DNA from 3 places in the Saccharothrix mutabilis subsp. mutabilis genome. Region 3 is predicted to be linked to each of the others. Evidence: riboswitches for the same ligand, from Rfam matches in the RefSeq annotation. Region 3 holds a riboswitch; each other region holds the start of a gene.
The links. A riboswitch is a leader RNA that binds a small molecule or an ion and turns the genes downstream of it on or off. The one in region 3 is predicted to bind S-adenosylmethionine.
Positions count from the first base shown of each region.

Region 1: linked by a shared signal. The riboswitch ahead of ABD126_RS15325 (aminotransferase class V-fold PLP-dependent enzyme) and the one ahead of thrC (threonine synthase) in region 3 are both predicted to bind S-adenosylmethionine.
Region 2: linked by a shared signal. The riboswitch ahead of ABD126_RS06145 (methionine ABC transporter ATP-binding protein) and the one ahead of thrC (threonine synthase) in region 3 are both predicted to bind S-adenosylmethionine.

Region 1 covers NZ_BAAABU010000005.1:282,448-292,163, reverse strand. The annotation lists gene ABD126_RS15360 (RNA polymerase sigma factor) at 759-1,337, opposite strand; gene ABD126_RS15355 (RNA polymerase sigma factor) at 1,457-2,005, opposite strand; gene ABD126_RS15350 (SRPBCC family protein) at 2,076-2,522, opposite strand; gene ABD126_RS15345 (TetR/AcrR family transcriptional regulator) at 2,578-3,129, shown strand; gene ABD126_RS15340 (DUF167 domain-containing protein) at 3,122-3,403, shown strand; gene ABD126_RS15335 (M28 family metallopeptidase) at 3,392-4,327, opposite strand; gene ABD126_RS15330 (potassium/proton antiporter) at 4,514-5,986, shown strand; SAM riboswitch class IV at 6,037-6,151, shown strand; gene ABD126_RS15325 (aminotransferase class V-fold PLP-dependent enzyme) at 6,198-7,514, shown strand; gene lspA (signal peptidase II) at 7,519-8,133, shown strand; gene ABD126_RS15315 (RluA family pseudouridine synthase) at 8,130-9,059, shown strand; gene ABD126_RS15310 (multidrug effflux MFS transporter) at 9,562-9,716, shown strand, end outside.
Region 2 covers NZ_BAAABU010000002.1:489,506-499,221, forward strand. The annotation lists gene ABD126_RS06125 (ABC-F family ATP-binding cassette domain-containing protein) at 1-249, opposite strand, end outside; gene ABD126_RS06130 (4-(cytidine 5'-diphospho)-2-C-methyl-D-erythritol kinase) at 269-1,234, opposite strand; gene ABD126_RS06135 (MetQ/NlpA family ABC transporter substrate-binding protein) at 1,407-2,222, opposite strand; gene ABD126_RS06140 (methionine ABC transporter permease) at 2,715-3,401, opposite strand; gene ABD126_RS06145 (methionine ABC transporter ATP-binding protein) at 3,398-4,408, opposite strand; SAM riboswitch class I at 4,623-4,713, opposite strand; gene rsmA (16S rRNA (adenine(1518)-N(6)/adenine(1519)-N(6))-dimethyltransferase RsmA) at 4,800-5,678, opposite strand; gene ABD126_RS06155 (resuscitation-promoting factor) at 5,688-7,076, opposite strand; gene ABD126_RS06160 (TatD family hydrolase) at 7,394-8,233, opposite strand; gene metG (methionine--tRNA ligase) at 8,230-9,716, opposite strand, start outside.
Region 3 covers NZ_BAAABU010000011.1:22,747-32,462, reverse strand. The annotation lists gene ABD126_RS23155 (histidine phosphatase family protein) at 1-7, shown strand, start outside; gene octT (diglucosylglycerate octanoyltransferase) at 4-735, shown strand; gene ABD126_RS23145 (DegV family protein) at 747-1,589, shown strand; gene ABD126_RS23140 (helix-hairpin-helix domain-containing protein) at 1,676-2,386, shown strand; gene ABD126_RS23135 (DNA internalization-related competence protein ComEC/Rec2) at 2,643-4,934, shown strand; gene ABD126_RS23130 (hypothetical protein) at 4,946-5,407, shown strand; gene thrC (threonine synthase) at 5,517-6,779, opposite strand; SAM riboswitch class I at 6,791-6,910, opposite strand; gene holA (DNA polymerase III subunit delta) at 7,008-7,988, shown strand; gene rpsT (30S ribosomal protein S20) at 8,284-8,544, opposite strand; gene ABD126_RS23110 (TSUP family transporter) at 8,763-9,563, shown strand; gene ABD126_RS23105 (VOC family protein) at 9,532-9,716, opposite strand, start outside.

The sequences.
Region 1 (9,716 bases), on a different contig from region 3:
GCGCGGCTCCGCCGCGCAGCGGCGGCTGGGCTCCCAGCCACAAGGGGCCTCCGTGTTCCCCACCGTATGACCTGCCCGAAGGGCTACCACAGATTTCCCCGGGTGACGCCGAAAGTTTTGCGAGGAACGAGCAAAAGTTTTAGCGGCACCCGGGGAAATCTGTGGTCGGCTCCGCCAGGTCATGCGGTGGGGAACACGCAGGCCCTTCCCCCCACTGGCGGCCTCCCCAGCCGCTTTTAGCTTTTGATCTTGAGAGCGCGTCAGCGCGTCCTTCAACGCGCGAAGCGCTCCCAAGCGCGAAGCGCGTTCGAGGTCAAGACAGCGGAGCGCGTTGCGTGAGGACCCGCGAAGCGTGGGCTTGAGAGCGTCAGCGTTCAGTTCAAAGCGTAAAAGAGCCTCGCCGGCGGGCAGGCCTCCGGGGAGGAAAGAAAAAGAGGGGGCTTTTCCGTCCTCCCCGTATGGCCTGGCGGAGCCAACCACACTTTTGGTCGGGTGCCGCTAAAAATTTTGCTCGTCCCTCACAAAATTTTCGGCTGCACCCGACCAAAAGCGTGGTAGCCCTTCGGGCAGGCCATACGGGGAGGACGGAAAAGCCCAAAAGCAGGGCGCTGCGCGCCCCAGAAGCGGGGGGCGCTGCGCGCGGTCAAGTCAGGGCTCTGGAGATGGTGATCAGCAAGCGGACCGACTCCACCAGGTGGGGTGGAGGCGGGTCGATGCAGTCCACCAGTTCTTCCAGCCATGTCGTCTCGTCGTCCATGTCAGACACCTCCCTCCCGGTCCAGCAGGTTGCGCAGCGTCCCCAGGCATCGGCCCCTTGTCGGGCCGATGCTGCCCCTCGGCATCGACAGGGCTTCGGCTACCGCCTTGTACTCCGCCCGGCCCGCCAACACCGTCAGGCGCAGGATTTCCTGGCAGCGCCTCGGCAGTTCCGAGAACGCTCGCCACAGGCGGCGGTCGCGGTCGTCTCGCAGGGCCTCCGTTTCCGGGAGCCACCTGGTGTCGGCCACGTCCAGGGCGGAGTCGGAGGAGAGGGCCGGGCGGCCGTTGAGTTCTCGCCACGCGCGTTGGGACTCGCGTCTCGTGGTGACGATCAGCCAGCCCGCCAGGGCCCTGGGTTGGGCGATGCGGTCGAGGTGGCGCAGGAGGCTCAGCCAGACCGTTTGGACCACGTCCTCCGCCGTGGGCTGGTCCAGGCCGTTGCCCCTGGCCACGTGCCAGACCAGCGGGGTCAGCTCGGTGATCAGGGTGTCCAGGGCGCCCCGGTCGCCGTTCCTCGCCGCGGTGAGGAGGGCGGCGTGGCGTTCGGGGGTGGACTGCTTGGGCGTGGCCTGGGCCATGATCGCCGCCACGCCCAGGTCGTCCTCGGCCGGGTCGTCGGGGATGGACTCGGACAGTTCCGCGCGCAGGTCGTCCAGGCGCGGGTCCAGGTCGGCGGTCCGGTCGGGGTCGTCCTCGGTCATTCGGTCCCCTTTCCGCGCCTCGGGCCGCGGGCCCTGCGCTCGACGTTGCCGACCACCGCGCTGACCCGGGCGCGTGCCTCCGACACGTACCGCCGCACCGAGTCCCTCCGGCATCCCAGCACGTCCGCGATCTCCTCGTCGGCGAAGTCCCAGAACCGCAGGACCAGGGCCGTGCGCAGCTGGTCGGGCAGTCGGGCGATCGCGGCGAGGGTGGCGTTGAGCTCGTGCCACGTCTCGGCCTCCCGGTGCCGTTGGACCAGCAGGTGGGACCGGGCGATCACCTCGTCGGTCACCTCGCTGGGCCGTTCCAGCCGGCGGGACTGGTCGACCAGGAGGTTGCGGGTGGTCTTGACCAGCCACGACCGCCGCGCGGGCGGGCTGATCGAGGGCCAGTTGCGCCAGGCGCTGACGAACGCCTCCTGCACGGCGGACTCGTGGTCCAGGTGCGGGGACATGACGGCGGCGAACCGGAACAGCCTGGTGCGCTCGCGGTGGTAGAAGTCGCTGAAGGAAGCCGCGTGGTCATCGGAGTCGCCCGGTGTCACGAACCCTCCCTCTGGTCAGCGCCCGGTAACCAGAGGACGGACGCCGGGGCGGGTTGTGGATGCCCCGGGTTCAGCCGAACCGGCGCGCCACCGCCCGCAGCACCCGGACCCACCACGAGTAGCGCGACCTCCGGAACGCCACGCCGGCCTCGGTGCTGAGGTTGTCCAGCAGGTCTTCGATCAGAGCGTCGTGCAGCCAGCGGACGGCCAGGGGCCACCACAGGCGCATCCACCCGGTCAGGTGACCGCGGATCACGTGCCGCACCCCGCCGGGCACGACCTCGAACGCGTGGGTGCCCACCAGGCCGATCCTCGGGTCGAACGTGAACTCGACCCGCCGGCCCGGCTCGTAGGCGGTGCAGCGGTAGCGGACGAAGCCGTGGCCGCCGTCCGCGCCGACGCCCAGCGGGCGGTCCAGCACCAGGGGCGGCCAGTCCTCCGCCGGCCACGCGGCCACCGCCCGCTCCACCCAGTCGCCCTTCGGCGGCAGCATCCGGACGTGCACGTTCTCGACCACCACAACCTCCGTACGGTCCCGTATGGAACAGGACCGTACGGTAGCGTACGGCGGTGTGAAGAAGCGCCGGACCAAGGACGACTGGACCGCGGTGGCCCTCCAAGCCCTCGCCGAGGGCGGCGTGGCGGCGGTGGCGGTGGAGCCGCTGGCCGCGCGGATCGGGGCCACCAAGGGCAGCGCGTACTGGCACTTCCCGAACCGGGAGGCGCTGCTCAAAGCCACCCTGGAACGCTGGGAGGCCGAGCACACCGAGGCCGTGATCGCGCTGGTCGAGGCGCGCGACACCCCGCTGGACAAGCTGCGCACGCTGTTCGCCTACGTGCTGGAGGACCCGGAGTCCAGCACGATCGAACTGGCCATGCTCGCCGCCAAGGACGACCCGGCCGTGGCGCCCGTGCTGGCCCGGGTCACCGAACGCCGGATCGCCTACCTGGAAGAGCTGTTCGCCGCCCTGGGCTTCCCCGCCGACACCGCGCACCACCGGGCCGTCCTCGCCTACTCGATCTACCTGGGCCAGGCCCAGCTGCTGATCGCCACCCCGCACGTGGTCACCGGCGGCCGGGCGCTGCTGGAGGACACCATCGCGGCGGTGACCGGCCGTGGCTGAGGCGTTCCGGTTCGCCGTCCGGGTCAAGCCGGGCGCCAAGCGCGCCGCCGTGGGCGGCCGGTGGGACGACCGGGCGCTGGTCGTGGCCGTCGCCGCGCCGGCCGTCGAGGGCAAGGCCAACGACGCGGTCCGGCGCGCCCTGGCCGCCGCGTTCGGCGTCCGCCGCCAGGACGTCCACCTGGTGCACGGCGAGCGCGGCCGGGACAAGGTCGTGGAACTCGACCCCGCCCCGGCCGACGCCCGGGACGTGCTGGACCGCCTGCTAGCCGGCTAGCGTCCAGAGCGCCGAGGCGATCGCGTCGGCGTTGCGGTCCAGGGCCGTGGCGTTGACGTTCGCCGTCGTGTCGCACGAGCGGTGGTAGCAGCGGTCGTAGGCGACGCCCGCCTGGCCGCCCCACTTTTGCGCCTGCGCCGAGGTCTTGATGCCCTCCGCGCCGGTGAACGTGCCGCCCACCGGGATGCCCGCCCGCGCGAACGCCGCGTGGTCGGACCGGCCGCCCACCGAGGTCAGCTCCGACTGCACGCCGATCGAGCTGAAGTACTGCTGCAACACCTGCTGCACCCGCAGCGAACCGGACGGCTGCCCGGACGCGCTGTAGACGAAGTACCCCGGGTTGGGCGAGCCGGTCATGTCGAAGTTCAGGTACGTCTTGATCCGCGAACGGTCCGTTGTGGACAGTGAGTTCACGTAGTGGGTGGACCCGACCAGGCCCAGCTCCTCGGCGCCCCACCAGGCGAACCGCAGGTGCCGGCGCGGCTGGAACCCGCTGCTGCGCACCGCCAGCGCGACCTCCAGGATCGACGCCGAGCCGGTGCCGTTGTCGTTGATCCCCGGACCGGCCGACACGCTGTCCAGGTGCCCGCCGAGCATCAGCACGTCGTCGGTGTCGCCGCCGGGCCAGTCGGCGATCAGGTTGTAGCCGGTCGCGCCGTTGCGGCTGAACGACTGGACGCGGGTGGTGAAGCCGGCGGCGTCCAACTTGGACTTCACCCAGTTCACCGAGGCCAGGTAGCCCGGACGGCCGTGCGCCCGGTTGCCGCCGTTGGCCGAGGCGATGGACTGCAGTTGGTCGAGGTCGGCCCGCACGGCGGACACCGGGATGTCCGGGGCCGCCGCGAGGCGGACGGGCTGGGCGTCCGCGAGGCCGGATCCGACGAGCGCGCCGGCGGTGACCAGCGCGGTGAGGAGTGCTTTCACGGTTTCTCCCGCAGGGATGGGGGTGTGAACCGGGGCGGCGGACCCGCACATCAACATGCACGCACCCGCATGGTTCGCGATACCTGCGTTCGGCTGGTGACGCTGCGCGCCCGCCCGATTAGTCCAGATCGGTGTCGCCGGGGGAGAATGACCCCTCCGGGTGAACAGGGAGGTCGAGTGGGTGGTGTGACGGCCTTCCTCGGCATCGGCGCCGCGGTCCTGCTGCTCTCGGTCATCGCGGTGCGGGTGTCGATCCGGCTCGGTCTGCCCTCGCTCCTGCTGTACCTGGGCATCGGCGTGCTGCTGGGCGAGGCGGTGCTCGGCATCCAGTTCGAGGACGCCGACCTGACCCGCTCGCTGGGCACGGCGGCGCTCGTGCTGATCCTCACCGAGGGCGGCCTGACCACCCGCTGGACGGCGGTGAAACCCGCGCTGGGCCTGGGGATCGCACTGTCCACAGTGTCCGTCGGCGTCAGCGTCGGGATCACCGGCCTGGCCCTGCACGAACTGCTCGGCCTGGACTGGCGCACGGCCCTGCTGTGGGGCGCGGTGCTCAGCTCGACCGACGCGGCGGCGGTGTTCAGCGTGCTGCGCGGCGTCGGGGTGGGCAAGCGGCTGACCGGCGCGCTGGAGCTGGAGTCGGGCATCAACGACGCCCCGGTCTACATCGCGGTCGTCCTGCTCGCCTCGCCCGACCCGATCACCTGGACCGCCCCGCTGCTCATGGGCTACGAGCTGGTGGCGGGCGCGGCGATCGGCGTCGCGCTGGGCTGGCTGGGCGCGGAGGGCCTGCGCCGGGCGGCGCTGCCCGCGACCGGCCTGTACCCGCTGGCCACGGTCGCGGTGTGCCTGCTCGCCTACACCGCGGGCGACCTCGCGCACGCGTCGGGGTTCCTCGCCGTCTACACCGCCGCGCTGGTGCTGGGCAACGCCCGCCTGCCGCACCGCGCGGACACTCTGTCCTTCGCCGAGGGCCTGGGCTGGATCGCCCAGATCGGGCTGTTCGTGCTGCTCGGCCTGTACGCCTCGCCCGGCCGGCTGCTGGAGGCGCTGGTGCCCGCGCTGGTGGCGGGCGGGGTGCTGGTGCTGCTGGCCCGGCCGCTGTCGGTGCTGTGCGCGGCGCTGCCGTTCCGGGTGCCGTGGCGCGAGCAGGTGTTCATCTCGTGGTCGGGGCTGCGCGGCGCGGTGCCGATCGTGTTCGCGCTGATCCCGTTGATCCAGAACGTGCCGGGCGCGCAGGACCTGGTGGACGCGGTGTTCGTGCTGGTCGTCCTGCTGACGGTGGTGCAGGGCAGCACGCTGCCGTGGCTCGCGCGGTGGCTGGAGCTGGAGAGGTCCGGGGAGGCCCGGGAGGTCCAGGTCGACTCGTCCGCGCTGGACGAGCTGGGCGCGGAGCTGCTCCAGGTCCGCATCCAGCGCGGCTCCAAGCTGCACGGCGTGTACCTGAGCGAGCTGCGGCTGCCGCCGGGCGCGGTGGTGAGCCTGGTGGTGCGGGGTGACGAAGGGTTCACGCCGCTGCCCACGACCCGGCTCCAGGAGTTCGACCAGCTCCTGGTCGTCTGCACCGACACCGTCCGCACCGCCACCGAGCAGCGCATCCGCGCCGTGGACCGGGCCGGCCGGTACGCGCGGTGGAAGGGCGACACCGGTCTCCCATGATGTGAACGCGGCTCGACGCGTCGTCGGCGGTGGGTTAACGTCGGGTCCAAGGTCATGAGTGCCGGCGCGAAGCTCGGGCTAGCCGGCCGGCAACCCTCCTACCGCGGTGGGGTGCCCCCGATGAGGACCTGGCCTGGCGCGGAGGGCGTCGGGCAAGCGCGGGCCTCCTCTCCCGGTAGCGGAGTCCGCCTGGACCCCGCCGGAGGGTGTCGTGACCGTCGCAGTCCCCGGATCGATCGCCGCTTTGCCCCGCGTCGTCGGCGCGTCGCTGCGCGTGCCGCTGGTGACCGGTGAGCGCGTGGAGTACGCCAACCTCGACCACGCGGCCAGCGCGCCCTGCCTGGAGCAGGTGCGCGACGCGGTGGACGAGCTGCTGCCCTGGTACGCGAGCGTGCACCGGGGCGCGGGCTTCGCTTCTCAGGTCTCCACGAAGGTCTACGAGCAGGCCCGGGACTCGGTGCGTCGGTTCCTCGGGGCGCGGACCGGCGACACCGTCGTGTTCACCCGCAACACCACCGACGCGCTGAACCTGCTGGCCCGCAGCCTGCCGCGGAAGACCGCCGTGGTCCTGTTCGACACCGAGCACCACGCGGCCCTGCTGCCGTGGCGCGGGCCGCACGTGCGGCGGCTGCGGACGCCGGGCAGCGCGGGCGAGGCCGTGCTGGAGCTGGACCGCGCGCTGCGCGCGGCCCCGGTCGGACCTCGGCTGGTCGTCGTGACCGGTGCGTCCAACGTGACCGGCGAGGTGTGGCCGGTGGCCGAGCTGGCCGCCGTGGCCCGGCGGCACGGCGCCCGCATCGCCCTGGACGCCGCCCAGCTCGCCCCGCACCGGCCGGTGGACCTCAGGGCCCTGGACGTCGACTACGCCGTGCTGTCCGGGCACAAGGTCTACGCGCCCTTCGGCGCGGGCGTCCTGGTCGGGCGCGCGGACTGGTTGCAGGCGGCCGAGCCGTACCTGGTCGGCGGCGGCGCGACGGCCCGGGTCAGCGACCGCGGCGACCGGCTGGGCGTGGCCTGGACGGCGGTGCCCGAGCGGCACGAGGCCGGGTCGCCCAACGTGGTCGGCGTGCACGCCCTGGCCGTGGCCTGCGACGTGCTGGGCCGGCACTGGGAGCAGACCGCGGCGCACGAGCGGGAGCTGCTGGCCCGGCTGCGGGCGGGCCTCGCGACCGTGCCGGGGACCTGCGAGCTGGCGCTGTTCGGGCCCGAGCACGACCGGGTCGGCGTCGTCAGCTTCGTGGTGCGCGGGCAGGACGCCGGTTTCCTGGCCGCCGCGCTGTCCGCCGAGCACGGGATCGGCGTGCGGGACGGGGCGTTCTGCGCGCACGTCGCCGTGCACCGGCTCGCCGAGGGGCAGCGGGCGCTGCGCGCGTCGCTGGGCCTGGGCACGACGGTCGAGCACGTGGACCGGCTGGTGGCGGCCCTGCGGTCGCTGGTGGTCGAGGGACCGCGCTGGGAGTACGAGGTCGTGGACGGCCGCTGGACCCCGGCCGACGACCGGCGTCCGCTCCCGCCGTTCCTGCGCTGAGGCGATGCTGGACAATGGGCCGGTGAGCACCGAGTCCAACGCCGAGCCCGCCGAGCCCGCGGCGGCGACGCCGGTCGAGAAGCCGCTGCCCCCGAAGCGGGTGTGGTTGCTGGCCGCCATCGCCCCCGTCGTCTTCGCGCTGGACCTGGTGACCAAGGTCATCGCGGTGCAGCAGTTGGAGGGGCAGCCGCCGGTCGAGCTGTTCGGCGGGCTGGTCTACCTGTCCTTCCTGCGCAACTCCGGCGCGGCGTTCGGCATGGCCGAGGGCTACACGGTGATCCTCGCGCTGATCGCGTGCGGCGTGGTCGGGTTCATCCTGTGGATCGCGCGCAAGCTGCGGTCCGTCGGCTGGGCGATCGGCCTGGGCCTGGTGCTGGGCGGCGCGGTGGGCAACCTCGCCGACCGGATCTTCCGCGGCCCGGGACCGCTGCGCGGGCACGTCGTGGACTTCGTCTCCGTGGTCGAGCCCTACGGCGCGTTCTTCCCGGTGTTCAACGTCGCCGACTCCGCCATCTGCGTCGGCGGGGCCGTGATCGTGCTGATGGCGATCCTGCAACGCGACTACGACGGGACCCGCGTGGAGAAGAAGTCGGCCGCGTCGCCGGAGAAGAAGGCATGAGCGGCTACCGCACGCTGCCCGTCCCCGACGGGCTGGACGGGATGCGCGTCGACGCGGGCCTGGCGAAGCTGCTGGGCCTGTCCCGGACCGCCGTCGCGGCGCTGACCGAGTCCGGGGACGTCGTGCTGGACGGGCGTCCGGCGGGCAAGTCCGACCGGCTGGTCGCGGGCGCGTGGCTGGAGGTCACCCTGCCCGAGCCGGAGCGGCCGGTGCAGGTGCAGGCCGTGCCCGTGGAGGGCTTGATCGTCCTGCACGAGGACGACGACGTGATCGTGGTGGACAAGCCGGTGGGCGTGGCCGTGCACCCCAGCCCCGGCTGGACCGGGCCGACCGTGGTCGGCGGCCTGGCGGCGGCCGGTGTGCGGATCGCCACGTCCGGCGCGGCCGAGCGGCAGGGCGTGGTGCACCGGCTCGACGTCGGCACCACCGGCGTGATGGTCGTCGCCAAGAGCGAGCACGCGTACTCGGCGCTCAAGGCGGCGTTCAAGGAGCGGACCGTCGAGAAGCTCTACCACGCGCTGGTGCAGGGCCACCCCGACCCGATCCGGGGCACCATCGACGCGCCGATCGACCGGCACCCCAAGCACGACTACAAGTTCGCCGTGATGGCCAACGGCAAGCCCAGCATCACCCACTACGAGGTGGTGGAGGCGTTCCGGGCCGCGTCGCTGCTGGACGTGCACCTGGAGACCGGGCGCACCCACCAGATCCGCGTGCACTTCTCGGCGCTGCGCCACCCGTGCGTCGGCGACCTGACCTACGGCGCGGACCCGGTGCTGGCCAAGCGGCTGGGCGTGACCCGGCAGTGGCTGCACGCCCGGACGCTCGGGTTCCACCACCCGGCGGACGGCCAGTGGGTCGAGTTCACCAGCGAGTACCCGGCGGACCTCGCCGGAGCGCTGGAGATCCTGCGCGCGGAGGGCTGACCTCCCCCGATCACCGCCTCCCCGACCAGGTCGCGTTCGCGTAACGTTCTGATCAACGGCACGTCGACCAGGGGGAGGTACGTGTGGTGTCCACGCACCACGGCGATGCGGATCTCACGCCGCCGCAGGGTTTCCCGCGCGCGGAGGACCCGGACGGGTTCACCGTGGCGCCGGCGGTGATCGGCGGCGACCTGCCGGGAGCCCCACCGGCTCCCGCACCGCCCCCGACCGCCGGCCACCAGCCGCACGCCCGCCCGCCCGGCCCCGACGTTCACGGCCCCGGTGTCCACGGCCCCGGTGTCCACGGCCCCGGTGTCCACGGACCTGGGGTCCGCGGCCGGGAGGCCCACGGCCCTGGCGTCCGCGGTCGGGAGAAGGCCGAGGAGGCACCCAAACGGTCGTTCTTCGGCAAGTTGCTTCGCCGGAACGGGTGACCACGCGCATCTCGGCGGCGCGTGGTCCCTCCACTCCTGCGTAGCTCCGAGTGGAACCGGGGGGATCCATGAGGACGAGGCTCGTTCTGCTGTTGGGCGCGTTGTGCCTGCTCGGCCCGTTGTCCATCGACACCCACCTGCCGGCGTTCCCCGCCATCGCGGAGGAGTTCGGCGCGGGGCAGTCGGAGGTCCAGTGGTCGCTGGCGACGTTCATCATCGGCAT
Region 2 (9,716 bases), on a different contig from region 3:
GGTGGAGTCCGGCGGCAGCTCGGTGCGCTGCGTGACGACCGCCATCCGGACGTCGCGCTGCCGGCTGACCCGCCCGTCATCGGGTTCGGCGACGCCGGCGAGCACCTCCAGCAGCGTGGTCTTGCCACCACCGTTGAGCCCGACGACGCCGATCCGGTCGCCCGCACCCACGCCCAGCGACACCGAGTCCAGCAGCGGACGCACACCGAACGACTTGGAGACGGTCTCCAAGTTGACCAAGTTGGCCATCAACACAACCTTCAGCTAGTTACGCGTGGACTTCGGGCGGCGTCGGCCGCGGGGTCTCCTCCGCCCCGACGACCCGCGCCCCGGGCACCGGCCCCTGCGCGACCCGCACCGTCCGGCACACGCCCGCCCCGGCCAGCTCGGCCGCCACGCGGACCGCCGAGTCGCCGTCCGTGCACAGGAACGCGCACGTCGGACCCGAGCCGGACACCATGCCCGCCAACGCGCCCGCGTTGACCCCGGCGCGCAGCGTGCGGCGCAGGTTGGGGCGCAGGGACACGGCGGCGGCCTGGAGGTCGTTGCCCAGCAGCAGCGCGAGCTGCCGCGGGTCGCCGGACGCCAGGCCCTCCAGCACGGCCTCCGCCGGACCCACCCGCGGCGGGTCGCCGTCGGCGCGCAACCGGTCCAGCTCGCCGAACACCTCGGGCGTGGACAGGCCGCGCCGGTCGAAGGCCAGCACCCAGTGGAACGTGTGCCGCGCGAGCACGGGGACGATCTGGTCGCCCCGGTCGGTGCCCAGCGCGGTGCCGCCGTAGAGGGCGAACGGGACGTCCGCGCCGATCTTCGCGGCCAGGCCCGCCAGCTCGTCGCGCCCGATCTCCAGCCGCCACAGGGCGGCCAGGCCGACCAGGGTGGCGGCGGCGTCGGCGCTGCCGCCCGCCATGCCGCCCGCGACCGGGATGGACTTGCGGATCACCACCCGGACCTTGGGGTCGTCCACGTCGCGCCCGACGTGGGCGGCGAGCGCGCGCACGGCCCGCCAGGCCAGGTTGGACGGACCGGTGGGCACGGCGTCCGCGCCCTCCCCGCGCACCTCGACCCCGGGGTCGTCGGCGACCGCGACCGTCACCTCGTCGGTCAGGGACAGCGCCTGGAAGATCGTGACCAGGTCGTGGTAGCCGTCCGCGCGCGTCTCCCCGACGGCCAGGTGCAGGTTGACCTTGGCCGGGACGCGGACGGTGACCGGTGGCGGAACGACGGCGAGCACATAAAGAGCCTACGGGTTGTGCCCAAGAATCGGCCGCGTGCCGTTCACCGCCTCGCCCGGCACCGCTCGTCCCCCCGGTGCCGCACGAACCGTGACGCCCCCCGGGCCTCCGGTGCCCCACGCACTGCGCGCCCCCGGCCGGAGCCGAGGGCGCGCAGGCACCAGGAACGGGTCAGACCGCGAGGACCGACCCGGAGAAGGTCTGCTTGATGTAGTCCTTGACCTGCGGGGACTGCAACAGCGCCAGCAGGTCCTTGATCCGCTTGTCGTCCTTCAGCTCGGCGCGGGCGACCAGGCCGTTGGCGTTGGGGTTGCCTTCGGCCTTCTCCAGCGCGAGGGCGTCGTTGGACGGCTTGAGGCCGGCGTCGATCGCGTAGTTGCCGTTCACGACGGAGGCGTCGGTGTCCTCCAGCGACCGAGGCAGCTGGGCCGCCTCCAGCTCCACGAACTCCAGGTTCTTGGGGTTCTCGGCGATGTCGCGGACGGTCGCGGTCTTCTCCGCGCCCGGCTTGATCTTGATCAGGCCGTTGTCCTGGAGGAGCCGCAGGCCGCGGGCCTCGTTGGTGGCGTCGTTGGCGACGGCCACCTTGGCGCCGTCGGGAAGGTCGGAGAGCTTCTTGTGCTTCTTGGAGTAGACGCCGAGCGGCTCGATGTGGACGGGGCCGATCCACTCCAGCTGCGCGCCGCTCTCGGACTTGAAGGTGTCCAGGTAGGGCACGGTCTGGAAGTAGTTGGCGTCCAGCGAGCCGTCGACCAGCGCGGTGTTCGGCTGGACGTAGTCGGTGAACTCGACGACCTCGATCTTGAGGCCCTTGTCCTTGGCCAGGTTGTCCGCGACGTACCGCAGCACCTGGGCGTGCGGGACGGGACTGACGCCCACCTTGAGCGCCGCATCCGGATCCGAAGCGGCACCGCCGGTCTGACCGCTCCCGCAGCCGACCGCGGTCAGCAGCACGGCGACGAGGGCGGCACTGATACGCCTACGCATGGGAAATTTTTCCTTCAGTCAACTAAAAATTTCAGTCGGGTGGTGGGTTGGACGATGACGGGCAGGCACGGCGTACGCAGCGCGCACGACGGGCGGGGACGGGCGGGCCGGACGCGACGGGCGCGACCGGCGGGACGGGCGGGACGGGCACGACGGGCACGGCGCACACGACGGCGTGACGGGCACGACGGCGGCCGGTTCCGACGCGGGTCGGAGCTGGGGCTTGCGGTTGACGCGGGCTGGGACTTGCGGCTCGGGCTGGGACTTGCGTGCCGACTCTCGGCCGGGGCGGGCGCTCCGACTCGGTTGGCTCAAGGGTTCGGGCTCGCGAGCCGGGGCCTGGTCGCCCAAGCTCTCGAACCGGTTCCGGCGCGCGCCGAAGCCGAGGAGGCTCAGCGCGTACCGGGGTCAGACGGTCGAAGCCTGGAGTCAGACAGTCGAGGCCCGGGGTCAGACAGTCGAAGCCTGGAGTCAGACGGTCGGGGCTCGGGGTCAGACGGTCGAGGCGTGGCGGCGGCGGTCCACTGCTCGGGACACCCGGTTCGAGATCAGCTGGATCAGCGTCGCGATGACCGCCAGCACCGCCACGGTCGTCCACAGGTACCGGTCGTCGAAGCGCTGGTAGCCCATCCGCACGGCCACGTCGCCGAGACCTCCACCGCCGACCACGCCCGCCAGTGCGGAGTAGCCGAGGATGGCGATCGCGGTGACGCCGACGGCGTTGATCATCGCCGGCAGCGACTCGCGCATCAGGACCGAGCGGACGATCTTGACCGTGGACGCCCCCGTGGTGACCGCGGCCTCCACCACCGAGAAGTGCACTTCCGCCAGGACGTTCTGCACCAGCCGGCCGACGAACGGGATCGCGCCCACCGCGAGCGGCACGATCGCCGCCGTCGGTCCGATGGTGTTGCCCAACAGCAAGCGGGTGAACGACATCAGCAGGATCAGCAGGACCAGGAACGGCATCGACCGCCCCAGGTCCACCACGAAGCCGAGCAGGTTGTGCACCACCGGCCTCGGCCGCAACCCGCCGGGAGCGGTGAGTTGCAGCCAGATGCCGACGGGAATGCCGAGCAGCACAGCGATCAGGGTGGAGACGGCCACCATGTAGAGGGTCTGGCCGGTGGCGACCAGGACGCCGTCGAACACAGTGGGCCAGGGTGTTGCAGACCTCACGCAGCTACTCCCTGCGGACCGGTCAGGGTCCGCCGCACTGCCCCACCCGCGTCCGCGATGAATTCGAGCGCCGAGTCGGCGCGTTCTCCGTTCAGGCCGACGCGGAACCGCGCGACCGGGGTTTCGCCGAGCCGGGTCAGGCCGCCGCCCAGCAGGTTCAGGTCGACCCCGAACCGCGAGGTGGCCTCCGGCAGCAGCGCGCCGACCGCGGCGAAGCCGACCAGCACCACGTCCGCGACGCGGTCGTAGGCCTTCTCGGCGGCCGGGTTCTGGTCGACGGCGGGCAGCAGCGACGAGGCCGTGCGGGAACCGGCGTCGGCGACCAGGTCGAGCACCTTGCCGTGCTCCACCACGCGGCCGTCCTCCAGCACCGCGACGTCGTCGCAGATCTTGCGGACCACGCCCATGTCGTGGGTGACCACGAGGACCGTCACGCCCAGCTCGGCGCGCGCCCGGTCCAGCACGGTCAGCACGGAACCGGTGGTCTCGGGGTCCAGGGCGGAGGTCGGTTCGTCGGCCAGCAGCACCGACGGGCTGGCGGCGAGGGCGCGCGCCACGGCGATGCGCTGGCGCTGCCCGCCGGACAGCTGGTCGGGGTACGAGCCGGCCTTGTCGGTGAGGCCGACCAGGTCGAGCAGCTCGGCGACGCGGGTGCGGCGCTGGGGGCCGGGGACGCCGGCGGACTCCAGCGGCAGCGCCACGTTGCCCGCGGCGGTGCGCTGGCGCAGCAGCGAATCCCCTTGCGGCACGACGCCGATCTGGCGACGGGCGTTGCGCAGGGCGGTGCCGCCCAAGGACACCAGGTCGGTGCCGTCGACGCGGATCGCGCCGCTGTCGGGGCGCTCCAGGAGCGCGACGCACCGGGCCAGCGTGGACTTGCCCGCGCCGCTGGGGCCGACGACGCCGAGGACGGTGCCCGCGGCGACGTCCAGGTTCACGCCGTCCAGTGCGCGAACCTGTCCGGTACTCCCGGGGAAGGTCTTGGTGAGGTTCTCGACAGTGATCACGTTTTCGCTCCACGACTGCACGCGGCAGCGCACGCTCGTGGCGTGCGCGTCCGGGGACTCAGCTCAGGTAGATGCCCCGCGCGGTGAGGCGCGTAGGGCGGCGAGGACTTGAGAAGGCGCCTAGGCTTCTAGTAGCTGCGACAGCCCGATACCGTGCGGCGGCCGTGGTCGACGACTCGCCGTCGAGTGAGCATTCGCATCCTGGGCACGTGATCCTCCATCGATCCTGGCTGAAGCACCTGCCCCATGGGGGGTGGTTGCTGCGGCGTCGTGGAGCCAGGTCTCTCGGCCGCTCGGGATGGCAGCACGAGTACACCCGACGGACCTGCCCGAACGCAAGCCTGGACGCGGATCGTTCGTCAAATCACACTTTCGGCCGAAAGATCACCGGCTAGATCGATGAGGCGGCTTCGGCTATCCGGACGAATTCTCCGACGTCCAGTTGTTCGCCCCGCGCGCCCGGGTCCACGCCCGCGCTGAGCAGCAGCTGCTCGGCTTTGGCGGCGGACCCGGCCCAGCCGGCGAGCGCTCCGCGCAACACCTTGCGCCGCTGCGCGAAAGCCGCGTCCACCAAGGAGAACAGCGTCTTCTGGTCCACTGTGGACAGCGGCGCGTGGCGCTCGAACGCGACCAGCGCGGAGTCCACGTTCGGCACCGGCCAGAACACCTGGCGCGACACCGGCCCGGCGCGGCGGGCGTCGGCGTACCAGGCGAGCTTGACGCTCGGGACGCCGTAGACCTTGCTGCCGGGACCCGCCGCCATGCGGTCGGCGACCTCCGCCTGGACCATCACCAGTCCGGTGCGCAGCGTCGGCAGTTCGGCCAACAGGTGCAGCACCACGGGCACGGCCACGTTGTACGGGAGGTTCGCCACCAGGGCGGTGGGCTCTTCGGGGAACCGATCGGCTGTGACCCGCATCGCGTCGGCCTCGATCACCGTGAGCCGCGAGGCCAACTCGGGAGCGCGCTCGGCTGCCGTCTGCGGGAGCCGCCGGGCCAGGACCGGGTCGATCTCGACGGCCACCGTGGCGCGACACGAGGGCAGCAGCGCCAGTGTCAGGGAGCCCAGGCCGGGACCGACTTCCAACACGACGTCGTCGGGTCGGAGATCCGCCGAAGCGACGATCTTGCGGACGGTGTTGGGGTCGTGGACGAAGTTCTGCCCCAGCTTCTTGGTGGGGCGGATGTCCAGCTCGGCGGCCAGCCGTCGAACGTCAGCCGGGCCGAGGAGCGCACTCCCCGGCCCGGCTGACGATGAAGCGTCACTCACAGGTGAAACCTACGGCAGGCCCAGCTTCTGCTGGCAGTGGGGCCAGGCGGAGTAGCCGCCGCGGGCGTCGCGGAGCTTGGTCGCGATGGCGATCTGCTGCTCGCGGGTGGCCTGGTGGGGGTACTCGGCGTACTGCTGGCCGCCGTACGCGTCCCACGTGCCCTTGTTGAACTGGAGGCCGCCGTAGTAGCCGTTGCCGGTGTTGATGGCCCAGTTGCCGGTCGCCTCGCAGTAGGCCAGCCGGTCCCAGATCTCGCCGTCGGGCGGGAGCTTGGTGCCGACCTTGACCTTCTTCGGCTTGGCTTCCTTGACGACCTTCGCGCCCAGCTTCTCGCGGTTGGTCTCCTGGCCGTTCTTGATCGTCACGCGGTAGGTGACGATCTGCTCGCCGGCCTCACCCGGGTCGAGGACCTCTTTCTGGCCCTTCATCATCGAGTCGTCCGGGACCTCCTCGACGGGCGGCGCGATGGCCTCCGTCGCGTTGATCACCGACACGCCCGTGCGGGAGATGTGGACCTCCGCGCCGTTGGTGATGCGCAGGTCGGCCGCGGTCTCCAGCTTGTCGTCCGGGCCCAGCGTGAGGTTGTGGGCCTTGAGCAGCTCGTCCACCGTCACGGCGGTGGTCTGGAGCTGCTGCGGCTGGTTGCCGCCGTCGTACAGCGTGATCGTCTTGAGGCTCTTGACCTCCAGCGACAGGCCGGACAGCGGGACGTCCATGCCGCGGTCGTGGGAGAGCCACGCGCCCTCGTCGTTGACCTTGAGCTGGTCCAGGGCCTCGTCGACGGTGACCGAGCGGACCCAACCCTCGCGCTGCTCGCCGTCGACGGTGAGCTTGACCAGGCGACCGCGGTCCAGCGAGATCTTGCCGCCGTCGGAGACCTTCGCCTGGGGGGACGGGCTGAGCGCGTCGTGCTCGCCGATCGTGATGCCCTCGTCGGCGAGGATCTCGCCGACCGTGGACTCGTAGGTGTGGACGGTCTTCGTCTCACCGTCGACGTCGACGGTGACGGCCTTGTCCATCGCGATGGCGGTGGCGCCGCCGCCGGAGATGCCCACCAGGACGGTGGCGACGGCGGCCTTGAGGAAGCGGCGCTTCCACTTCCCGGCGGCTTCGACCAGGGCGGCGGGCGGTGCGTCCGGCTTCTCGACAGCCAGGCCGCCGGCGACACGGTCCTGGGAGACCTCGTCCGGGATGATGATCGGGGGGAGGAGCGTCGTCTCGGCGTTGATGAGCTTGATCAGCTCGTCGACGTCGACGTTCGCGTTGGCCAGCAGTTCGTCCGCGTCGGGTCCGAGGACCTCCAGGACGTCGTCCGGCGTGATGCTGAAGACCGTGGTCTCCCAGTCGGACCAGTCCGGCTCGGGTCTGTCCAGGACATCGACGCTGGTCGATTTCACGGGCGTAAACCAGTCGGTGTCCTCGTTGAACGAGTTCACGGGGTTCCATACCTCCTGAAGGCGCGAAGCCGTGCTCCGCGCACGTTCGGTGTCGGCGGTCAGCTAGTGATCTCCGGCAACTCCCGTGCGTGTCGACTTCTCGCTTCTGGCTACGTAGACCCGCCCCGACTGCGGGTGCGCCCCACGGGACTTTCGAACATGGGGCACGGTCACGGGACCGTAACGGGTGCACGGGGGTTGTGCAAACACCCCGATCGGCGTTGTGAGTTCGCTCACCCCGTCAGGGGAGCAAGGTGGTCCGCCGATCGTCGTAAGCACTACTGCGACTGCACCAAGTCACTGAGCCCGAAGACCCGCTCGGCGTTTCGGGTGACAGTTGACGCTAGTTCCGCTGGTTCGAGATCACGCAGTGTCGCGATGTCGCGGAGCGTGTAGTTGGCGCAGAAGGGCTCGTTCGGGCGACCTCGGAACGGGTGCGGGGTCAGGAACGGCGCGTCGGTCTCCACCAGCAGGTGGTCCGCCGGCACCCACCGCGCCGCTTCCCGCAGGGCGTGGGCGTTCTTGAAGGTCACCGTGCCGGCGAACGACAGCACGAACCCCCGGTCCACACAGGACCGCGCGAACGCGAGGTCGCCGGAGAAGCAGTGGAAGACCACAGTGGACGGCGCGCCCTCCTCGTCCAGGACCTTGAGGATGTCGTCGTGCGCTTCGCGGTCGTGGATCATCAGCGGCTTGCCGACGCGCTTGGAAAGCTCGATGTGCCAGCGGAAAGCCTCGTGCTGGGCGGCCGGCGGGGCGTAGTCCCAGTAGTAGTCCAGGCCGGTCTCGCCGACCGCGACCACGCGCGGCCGGGCGGCCAGGCGCTCCAGTTCGGACCGGTCGGCGTCGGTGAACTCCGACGTGCGGGTCGGGTGCAGGGCGACGGCGGCGAAGACCCGGTCGTCCCACGTGGCGGCCTCGGCGGCCCACCGGGCGGACTCGACCGTGTCCGCGACGGTGATCACCCGGTCGACACCGGCGGCGTTCGCCCGGTCGAGGATCTCCCGCACCTGCTCGGGTGTTTCCGCGCCGCAGGCGTCGAGGTGGGTGTGGGCGTCGACCACCGGCACCGGAAGCGCTTCCGGGACCGGTGGCCGCTCGCCCTTGCGCGGGGTCACGAGGTGACGATCGGGGCCCACTCCGGGCCGGTCTCCGCCAGCTCCGGCGCGAGCTTGGCGAACAGCGGCGCGGGCTTGGCCAGCGGCCGGCCCACCTCGATCGGCGTGGACTCCCACTTCGCCTGCTCGGCCGCGTAGTCACCGGTGAGCACCGGGTACTTGCGGTCGGGCACGTCCAGGTCGGTGACCTCGTTGACCGACGGCTGCGCCGCCCACACGCCGGTGCCGCCCAGCGCCTCGTGCACCTTCTGCGACGAGTGCGGCAGGAACGGCGTGAGCAGCGCGTTCGCGTCCTGCACGACCTGAAGCGCGGTGTGCAGGACGGTGTCGCGGCGCGCCGGGTCGTCCTTGAGCTTCCACGGCTCCTGGTCGGACAGGTAGCGGTTGGCCGCGCCGACGACCTTCATCGCCTCGCCCACGGCCTGCTTGAACCGCGACCGCCGCAGGCTGGCGCCCACGACGTCGAAAGCGGCCCGGGACTGCTGGAGCAGCGCCTCGTCGGCGTCGGTGCGGGTGCCCGGGGTCGGGACCGCGCCGACGTTCTTGTGCGCCATCGAGATGGACCGGTTGACCAGGTTGCCCCACTCGTTGGCCAGCTCGAAGTTGGTGCGGCGGACGAACTCGTCCCAGGTGAAGTCGGTGTCCTGGTTCTCCGGGCCGGCCACGGAGATGAAGTAGCGCAGCGCGTCCGGGCCGAACTCGCGCAGGAAGTCCGTCACGTAGATGACGGTGCCGCGCGAGGTGGAGAACTTCGAGCCGCTCATGGTGAGGAACTCGCTGGAGACGACCTCGGTGGGCAGGTTCAGCTCGCCGAACACGCCCGGCTGCCCGCCCTTGGCGCCCTGGCCGTTCTGGCCGAGCAGGAGCGAGGGCCACATCAGGGAGTGGAAGGTGATGTTGTCCTTGCCCATGAAGTAGTAGCCCTGGGCGTCGCCGGTCCAGAACTCCTTCCAGGCGTCGTCGTCACCGGTGCGGCGCGCCCACTCGACGCTGGCGCTCAAGTACCCGATCACCGCGTCGAACCACACGTAGAACCGCTTGAGCGGCTGGTCGCGCCACCCGTCCAGCGGGATCGGCACGCCCCAGTCGAGGTCGCGGGTGATCGCGCGCGGGCGGAGGTCCTTGATCAGGTTCTGGCTGAACTTGAGCACGTTCGGGCGCCACTCGGTGCGCGTCCGGAGCCAGCCGCCGAGCGCGTCCACGAACTGCGGGAGGTCCAGGAACAGGTGCTCGGTCTCGACGAACTTCGGCGTCTCGCCGTTGATCCGGCTGCGCGGGTTCTTCAGGTCGATGGGGTCGAGCTGGTTGCCGCAGTTGTCGCACTGGTCGCCGCGCGCCCCGTCGTACCCGCAGATCGGGCAGGTGCCCTCGATGTAGCGGTCGGGCAGGGTCCGGCCGGTGGACGGGCTGATCGCGCCCATCTCCGTCTTCGGGATGACGTACCCGTTGTTGTAGAGGGCGAGGAAGAGGTCCTGCACCACCT
Region 3 (9,716 bases):
CCGGTGAGACTGCTCGTCCTCGGCGACTCGCTGACGTTCCACGGCCCGCGAGGGCCGCTGCCCGCGGACCACCCGCGGTTGTGGCCGAACGTGGCCGCTTCGGCGTTGGGCGGGCATGCGGAGCTGGTCGCCGGGTTCGGGTGGACCGCTCGGGACGCCTGGTGGGCGTTGACCGGTGATCCGCGCGTGTGGTCGTTGTTGCCGCGTACGGACGTCCTTGTGCTCGCCGTGGGGCACATGGACACGTTGCCGTCGCCTTTGCCGACCTTCTTGCGGCAAGGGCTGCGCTATCTGCGTCCCGACGGGCTCCGCCGGCACGCGCGGTCCGCCTACCGGACGCTGCAACCCCACCTGTCACGGCTGCTCGGCGGGTATCCGGTCGCGTTGCCGCCGCACCTGACCGTCCGCTACCTGGACTCGTGCGTGCGGTCGGTGCACGCGTTGCAGCCGGGTATCAGGGCGGTCGGCATGACACCGTCCGTGCACCGTTCTCCGGCCTACGCGAACGTGCACACCGGCCGTCCCGCCGCGGAACGCGCGGTGCGGTCGTGGGCCGAGAGTGCCGGCGTGCCGCTGCTGGACGTGCCCTCGCTCGTGGGCGACCACGTCCGGTCACGGCGCGGCAACCCGGACGGCATGCACTGGGGTTGGGAAGGGCACGCGCTGGTCGGCGCGGCCATGGCCGACCTCATCAGGTCCGTGGCGGTCAGCCACTCGGGCACGGCGGAGCCGTAGTCTCGGCACTCGTGTCCATCACGATCGTCACCGACTCCACGGCTTACCTGCCGGAAGGGTTCGCGGAGCGGCACGGCATCCGCGTCGTCCCGCTGCACGTGGCGGTGGACGGGCGCAGCGTGCTGGACGGGGTGGACTTCGGCCCGGAGGAGCTGGCCACGGCCCTGGGGGAGCACCGGCGGGTGACGACGTCCCGGCCGACGCCGGGCGAGCTGGCCGACGTGTACCGGGACGTGCTGGCGGGCGGCGCGGACGGGATCGTGTCGGTGCACCTGTCCCGCGAGCTGTCCGGGACGTGGGAGGCGGCGCGGCTGGCGGCCGAGGAGGTCGATCCGGGGCGGATCCGCGTGGTGGACTCGCGGGCGACCGGCATGGGCCTGGGGTTCGCGGTGCTCGCCGCCTGCGCCGCCGGTGCCGACCCCGCGCGCGTCGAGGCGGCTGCCGCCGGCGCGGCGAAGCGGATGAAGATGTTCTTCTGCGTCGAGACCCTGGACCACCTGCGGCGGGGCGGCCGGATCGGGGCCGCGGCGGCGCTCGTGGGCACGGCGCTCGCCGTCAAGCCCCTGCTGCACGTGGACGACGGGCGCATCGTGCCGTTGGAGAAGGTGCGCACGATGGGCCGGGCGATCGGGCGGCTGGTCGACCTGGCGGCGGCTGCGGCCGGCACGGGACCGGTGGGGCTGGCGGTGCACCACCTGGCCGCGCCCGAGCGCGCCGCCGAGTTGGCGACCTTGCTGGACGAGCGGGTGCCGGGCTCGACCGGGTGCCTGATCTCCGAGGTCGGAGCGGTGATCGGCGCGCACACCGGGCCGGGTGTGCTGGGTGTCGTGGTGCTGCCGGGCGGCTACGAGTAGGCCGAGTTGTCCACAGGCCCGGAGTTGTCCACAGATCCGGATCCGGCGGTCGCGGGCCTTGCGCCACCCGGCCTAGCGTCGACCGCATGTTCGAGAACCGATCCGAAACCTCGGCCGCACGACTCCAGGCCCTGATCGCGAAGAGCCAGGGCAGGCACCGGGCTCGCGAGGAGCCGCTGGTCGTCTTCACCTCGTCCGCGGGCGTCGACCCGCCGGGAGGGCTGCGCGCTCTCCTGCGCCGGTTGCCGGTGGGCTCGGTGCCGCGTCGGCGGGTCGTCTTCGTCGGCATGGCGCTGGGCGTGCTCCTGGCGGTCGCGTTGAGCCTGTGGTGGCAGCGGCCCGAGCCGGAGGCGCCGCCGCCGCTGCCCATGGCCGCCGCGGAGGTCACGACCCTGCCCGAGGAGGTCGTGGTCAACGTGGTGGGCGCGGTGCCCAGGCCCGGTCTGGTCACCGTCCCCAGCGGCGCGCGGGTGGCCGACGCCGTGCAGGCGGCGGGCGGTGCGCACCCCGGCACCGACCTCCAGGGCCTCAACCTCGCGCGCAAGGTCGCCGACGGGGAGCAGATCGCCGTCGGCGTCCCGTCCCAGCGGTCCGATCCCGCCACCGAACCCGTCAACCTCAACACCGCGACGAAGGAGGAACTCGACCAACTGCCCGGCGTGGGGCCCGTGACAGCGCAGCGCATCGTCGAGCGGCGCTTGAAACGCGGCCCGTTCACCTCCATCGACCAACTCGGCGAGATCGAGGGCATCGGCGACGCGAAGCTCGCCAAGCTCGGTGACCTCGTCCGCCTCTGACCCACTCACCCGGCGGTCTCACCCCAACACCCGCGGTCCAACCCCGCGAGCCACGCCGCCGGTCCAAGTCCGCGTTCCCGCGCCGCAGTTCCCCGGGTCCTCGCGGTTCCACCCCACGCCGCGGTCCCACCCACTCGTCGAACACCAGGGAGGCAGTCATGTCCTTGAGCCACACCGTCGTCGGGCGTCCGTCCGATCGACGCGCCGACCACCGTCCCAAGACCGTCGATCACGGTCCTGAACGGCGCGGCGGGCCGTGAGCCCTCGCGCCCACCTGGTTCCCGCGGCGCTGGTCGTGTGGGCGGCGGCCCTGACAGGTCTCCTGTGGGCCTGGTGGTGGGCCGTGGTCATCGGTCTCGTGGCCGGCGTGATCGGTGGCCTGGTCCTCCGCGGGGTGCGGCCCGCGGCGGTGGCGGTCGTGGTGGCCGGGCCGGTGGCGGCGTGCTGGATCGGTGTCCAGGCGCACGCGTCGGCCCACCACCCGCTCCGGTCGGCGGCGGAGCACGGAGGGCCCACCACCCTCCGGCTCGTGCTGGACGACCGGCCGCACGGCCTGCGCACCAGCGGGTTCGGCTCGCGGCAGGGCGGGGTCGACCTGGTCCGAGCCCAGGCGACGCTCAACGACGGCGGCCGGGTGGTCGTGCTGGCGCCGGCGGCGACGTGGGGGGCGCTCCTGCCCGGGCAGAGCGTTCTGGCACGTGGCTCGTTGGCGCCGGCGCGGCCCGGTGAGCCGACCGTCGCCCTGCTGCGGGTCCGGGGTCCGCCGCGCGAGGTCACGCCCGCACCGGTGTGGCAGCGCGGGGCGGAGGCGCTGCGAGCGGGCCTGCGGGCCGCGAGCCGCGCGCTCGACCCGGAACCGGCGGGGCTGCTGCCCGCCCTGGTCGTCGGCGACACCTCGCGGTTGTCGCCCAGGGTGGTGGAGGAGTTCCGCACGGCCGGGTTGGCGCACCTGCTCGCGGTCAGCGGGGCGAACCTGGCGATCTTGTGCGGCGCGGTGCTGTTGCTGCTGCGGCTGTTCCCCGTCGGGCCACGCGGGTGTGCGGCCGGGGCGGCGGTCGCGCTGGTCGGGTTCGTGGTGCTCGCGGGTCCGGAGCCGAGCGTGCTGCGGGCGGCGGTGATGGGTGCGGTGGCGTTGCTCGCCCTGGTGCTCGGGCGGGAGCGGTCGGCGTTGCCCGCCCTCGCCGCGTCCGTGGTGGTGCTCGTGCTCCACGACCCCGGCTTGGCGGTCGACGTGGGCTTCGGCCTGTCGGTCGTCGCCACGGCGGCGCTGGTCCTGCTGGCGCCGCCGTGGGCCGGGTGGCTGCGCGACCGGGGCGTGCCGGTCGGGCTGGCCGAGGCGCTGGCGGTGCCCGCGGCGGCGCACGCCGCCACGGCTCCGCTGATCGCCGGGTTCGCCGGTGAGGTGAGCCTGGTGGCCGTGCCGGCGAACCTGCTGGTCGCGCCGGTCGTCGCGCCGGTGACGGTGCTCGGCGTCCTGGCCGCCGGGCTCGCCCAGGTGCACGACGGGCCGGCGCGGCTGGTGGTGGAGGTGGCCGGTCCGGCGGCGGGCTGGCTGGTGGCGGTCGGCCGGCACGCGGCGGCGGTGCCGGGGTCGGCGGTCGCGTGGCCGCGGGGCTGGGCGGGTGGTGCCGCGCTGGCCGGGGCGGTGCTCGTCGGCTACGTGCTGCTGCGGCTGCGCCGGGTGCGGGTGCTGCTCGCGGCGGTCGGGGTCGGGCTGGTCGCGGTGCTGGCCCCCGTGGGGGTGCTCGCGCCGCGGTGGCCGGTGCCCGGCTGGGCGGTGGTCGCGTGCGACGTGGGGCAGGGCGACGCGGTCGTCCTGGCCACGGCCGAGGCCGGGCGGGCGGTGCTGGTGGACACCGGGCCCGACCCGGGGCCGGTGCTGGGGTGCCTGCGGCGGCTGGGCGTGCGGCAAGTGCCCTTGGTGGTGCTCAGCCACCTGCATGCCGACCACATCGGCGGGTTGGCGGCGGTGCTGGCGGAGCGGGGTGTGGGCGCGGTGGCGGTGGGTCCGTCGCGCAATCCGGGCTGGGCGTGGAGGGAGGTGCGGGAACAGGCGGGGGCCGCGGGCGTCCGCGTGGTGGAGCTGGGCGTCGGGCAGCGGCTGAGCTGGCCGGGGCTGGACCTGGACGTGCTGGGGCCGCGGGCGGTCCCGAGAGGGGAGGAGAACACGGCGGTCAACGACGCCTCGCTGGTCCTGCGCGCCTCGACGCCGGCCGGCCGGGTGCTGCTGACCGGGGACGTCGAACTCGCGGGCCAGGCCGCGCTGCTCGACGCGCCGGTCGACCTGCGGGCCGACGTGCTCAAGGTGCCGCACCACGGGTCGCGGTACTCGTCTCCGGCGTTCCTCGCGGCGGTGCGGCCGAAGGTCGCGCTGGTCAGCGTCGGCGCGGGCAACCGCTACGGCCACCCCAGCGGCGTGCTGGTCGAGGCGCTCACCCGCCGGGGCGCCCTGGTCCTGCGCACCGACCGGGACGGTGACACCGCCGTCCTGCCCGGCCCGGACGGGCCGCGGGTCGCCCGCCGCGGCGACCCGATCGACAACACCTGAAGGGGAGAACCATGAACAACGACAACGACAGTTGGATCCGCCTGCACACCGGCTGGTCGCCGCGCGAGGTGGGGTGGGCGCTGTGGCAGCCCGGGTACGTGGCCCATCCCTGGCCGCGCGACGAGCTGGGGCCCGACTTCACCTTCTACATCTGCGACGACGTCGGGGCCGGCAAGGACGGGCGTGCCATCGTCGCCAGGGCGAAGGTCACCAGGGTGGTCCCGACCACGGAGGTGAAGTCGCCCGAGGACGCCTACCAGCGGATCGCGGACGCCCTGTTCGACGACGACCTGACGATCCTGCCGGAGAACTGGCGGGCCAACCGCTACAACGGGCACAAGTCGGCGGCGCCGTGGCCGCAGTGGCTCACGGCGTGGCGGGCGGACCTCGACGAGGTCGGGCCGCACGTGATGCCGGAGCTGTCCTCGTTCCCGCGCAGCGGGTGGCTGCGCACGTCCCGCCTCACCTTGTGACGGTCGGGCCGTGCCCGGGGCGGCGGTGCCCGCCGGTGGCTTGCGCGCCCAGGCCGTTCGGCCAGGCGTGGGCGCGCAAGCCCGACGCGGTCCCGCCGCGGTGCCCCGGTCAGTCCTTCAGGGCGTTGATGACGGCTTCGGCCGACGGCGGGACGTTCGCGCGCGGTCCCACGCGGTCGCCGAGGGCGTCCAGGGTCTTGAGGCCGTCGCCGGTGATCAGCAGCACGGTCTCGGCGTCGGGGTCGAGCTGACCGGTCTCGATGAGCTTCTTCGCGGTCGCCACGGTCACGCCGCCGGCGGTCTCCGCGAAGATGCCCTCGGTGCGGGCCAGCAGGCGGATGCCCTCGACGACCTCTTCGTCGGTGACGTCCTCGATCGCGCCGCCGGTGCGGCGGACCGCGTCGAGCACGTACGGGCCGTCGGCGGGGGCGCCGATCGCCAGGGAGCGGGCGATGGTGTCCGGGCGGACGGGGGAGACCACGTCGTGGCCGGCCTTGAACGCCGCGGACACGGGGGAGCAGCCGGTGGCCTGCGCGCCGAACACCTTGTACGGGGTGGCTTCGACGAGGTCCAGTTCGCCGAGCTCGCGGAAGGCCTTGTCGACCTTGGTGAGCTGGGAGCCGGAGGCGATCGGGACGACGACCTGGTCGGGCAGGCGCCAGCCGAGCTGCTCGGCGACCTCGTAGCCGAGGGTCTTCGAGCCCTCGGCGTAGTAGGGCCGGACGTTCACGTTGACGAACGCCCAGTCCTCGTGTTCGGCGGCGAGTTCCTGCGCGAGGCGGTTCACGTCGTCGTAGTTGCCGTCGACGGTGATCAGGTTGCCGTCGTAGACGGCGGTCATGAGGATCTTGGCGCGCTCCAGGGAGGAGGGGACCAGCACGACCGACTGCCAGCCCGCCCGGGCCGCCGCGGCGGCGACGGCGTTCGCGAGGTTGCCGGTGGAGGGGCAGGCGAGGACCTTGAAGCCCAGCTCGCGGGCCGCCGCCAGGGCGACGCCGACGACGCGGTCCTTGAACGAGTGGGTGGGGTTGCCGGTGTCGTCCTTCACCCAGACCTTGCGGACACCCAGCGCCTTGGCGAGGTTGTCGGCCTCGACGAGGCGGGTGTGGCCGGGGTTGGTGTTGGGGTGCGACTCGACGTTCGACGGGACGGGCAGCAGGCCGCGGTAGCGCCAGATCGACCGGGGGCCCGCCTCGATGTCCTCGCGGCGGACGCGGCCGAAGTCGTAGGCGACTTCCAGCGGCCCGAAACACTCCAGACAGGCGTATTCCGGGGCGAGCGGGGTCTCGTGGCCGCACTCGCGACACGACAGGGCGCGAGCCGGGCCGAGGTCGAAGGAGGTGGCGGTCGAGGGCACACTGACAGCAGTCATCGCGAGGTTTCTCCTCATCTTTCCCGCTTGGCGGGTCGGAATTGGCACCGTGGTCGGCAGCGCGCAAGGCACCGCAACGACGGGTTGCCGGGGCTTCTTCGGGCCGATCCCTCTGCCCCTCTGGATGAGCGGTATTCAGTTGTGCCCTCAACCTACGACACCGTCCCGACCTTCAGCCAGATCCGTCCACCATCCGGACGGCCGCGGCGGCGTGGGAGGATCGGGTCCGTGAGCGCCGCCGCAGTCACTCCCGCCCCCGTGCAACTGGTGGTCGGCGAGGAGGAGTTGCTGGTCGAGCGTGCTGTCCGCAGCGCGCTGGCCGCCGCCCGCCGAGTCGATCCGCAGGCCGACCTGACCCGCGTGAAGGTGACCGACCTCACCCCTCCTGAGCTGGCGGAACTGGTGAGCCCGTCGCTGTTCGCGGAGGGCCGCGTGATCGCCTTGGAGAGCGCGCAGGACGCCGGCAAGGAGATCGCGGACGCGGTCCTGGCCTACGCGAAGTCACCCGCGGACGGGGTGACGCTGGTGGTCGTCCACACCGGCGGCGGACGCAGCAAAGTGGCGAAGGAACTACCTACGGCTTTGCGCAAGGCCGGGGCCGAGGTGATCGAGTGCCCCAAGATCACCAAGGCCGCCGACCGCGAGGCGTTCGTCCGCAACGAGATCCGCTCGGCGGGCGGCAAGGCCGACCCGGAGGCCGTCGGCGCGCTCATCGAGGCGGTCGGTTCGGACCTGCGCGAGCTGGCGGCGGCGGCGTCGCAGCTCGTCGCGGACACCGGCGGCAAGGTGGACGCGGACGCCGTCCACCGCTACCACCGGGGTCGGGCCGAGGTGACCGGGTTCGCGGTGGCGGAGAAGGCGGTCATGGGCGACCGGGCCGGGGCGCTGGAGGCGCTGCGGTGGGCGATCCACCTCGGTGTGCCGCACGTGCTGGTCGCCGACGCGCTGGCGGACGCGGTGCGCACCATCGCGCGGGTGTCGGCGGTGGGCCGGGGCGACCCGTTCAAGCTGGCGGGTGAGCTGGGCATGCCGCCGTGGAAGGTGAAGAAGGCGCAGGGGCAGGCGCGCGGCTGGGACGGTGACGGGCTGGCCGCCGCGATGTCGGCGGTGGCCGACCTGAACGCCGACGTGAAGGGTGTGGCGGCCGACTCGGGCTACGCCCTGGAACGAGCCGTGCTGAAGATCGTCGCCGCCCACGGCCGCCGCTGACCCGCGAGGGGAGCGGAGCTGCGGACAGAAGGGACGCTGGGGCTGGCGGGCTGGCGGGCTGGCGGGCTGGCGAGCTGGCGAGCGAGCGGCGGCGGCCGGCGGCTGGCGGTGATGCGGGCCGTTGGCAGGTGGCGGGCTGATCGCGGGCTGGCGGTCGGCGGTCGGCGGGCGGCGCGAGCGGCGGCACCGGCCGGCGGCGGGCGGCGGGCGGTGTTGGGGCCGGTACAGCGAAGCGCCGCCCCCAACGTGTGGGAGCGGCGCTTCGGGAGGCTCGCGGCCGGGTGGCCGGGTGCCGTCAGATCTGGTTGGCGCGCTTCGCCAGGGCCGACTTCTTGTTCGCGGCCTGGTTGGCGTGGATCACGCCCTTGGTGACGGCCTTGTCGAGCTTGCGGGAGGCCTCGCGGGCCAAGGCGATGGCCTTGTCCTTGTCGCCTGCCTCGGCGGCCTCACGGAACTTGCGGATCGCGGTCTTGAGGGACGACTTGACGGCCTTGTTGCGCAGGCGCGCCTTCTCGTTCGTCTTGATCCGCTTCATCTGGGACTTGATGTTCGCCACGCGAAAGCCACCTTTTCCTTCGAGTTCGGAGTCGCACCGCGCTTCTCATCGGCTCCACCCCCTCGCGGGGGCGGTCTTCCTCCACAGCGGAATGCCGCGCGGTACGGCTGACCAGGTTAACAGGGTCCTGTCGCGGGCTCCCGACCAGGGCGGTCGGGTGTGGGGGTGGCCACGGGGCCAGCAAAACAGTACGCGCGTCTCGTTAAGCTGATCGGGTGATGAGCGCACTCGACTGGCCGGGGTTCGGGGAGATCAGCCTCGCCGGGTTGCTGTTCCTCTGCCTGGCGGCTGCGCTTGCGGGGGCCGTGGACGCCGTGGTGGGCGGCGGCGGGTTGATCCAGTTGCCCGCGTTGTTGCTCATCGCGCCCGGCGGGCAGCCGTTGTACGCGTTGGCCACGAACAAGGTCGCGGCGGTCGTGGGCACTGCGTCGGCCGTCACCACCTACGCGCGGCGGACGACCATCGACTGGTGGTCGGCCCTGCCGATGGCGCTCGCGGCGTTCAGCGGCGCGGTCGGGGGTGCGGCGTTCGCCGGGGCGTTGGCGCCGGGGGTGCTGAACGGTGTGGTGCTGGTCGCCCTGGTCGGGGTCGGGCTCTACACGTGGCGCAAGCCCGAGCTGGGTGTCGCCGAGACGCCCCGGTTCAAGCGGGTCGCGCAGATCGGGGTCATGGCGCTCGGCGGTGCGGTGATCGGGTTCTACGACGGGCTCGCGGGGCCGGGCACCGGCGCGTTCCTGGTGTTCCTGCTGGTGGGCGTGGTGGGGTTCGCGTTCTTGCGGGCCTCGGCCACGGCGAAGATCGTCAACGTCGCGACCAACCTGGGCGCGTTGCTCTACTTCATCCCCGCGGGGAAGGTCCTGTGGGGACTCGGGCTGGTGCTGGCCGTGTGCAACGTCGCCGGCGCGGTGTTCGGGGCGCGGCTCGCCGTGCGGCGCGGGTCGGCGTTCGTCCGGCGCGTGTTCCTGACCGTGGTGGTGGCGCTGGTGGTCAGTCTGGGGTGGAAGGCGGCGGTTGGATGACCTTGAACGTCGCGCCCATCGGGTCGCCGACGGTGGTGTACCGGCCGAACCGGGACTCCGCCACGTCGCCCACCGGGATGCCGCCCAGCTCGCGCGCCCGGTCGACCGCCCGCTCCAGGTTGGTCACCGCGAAGTAGGTCATCCAGTGCGGCG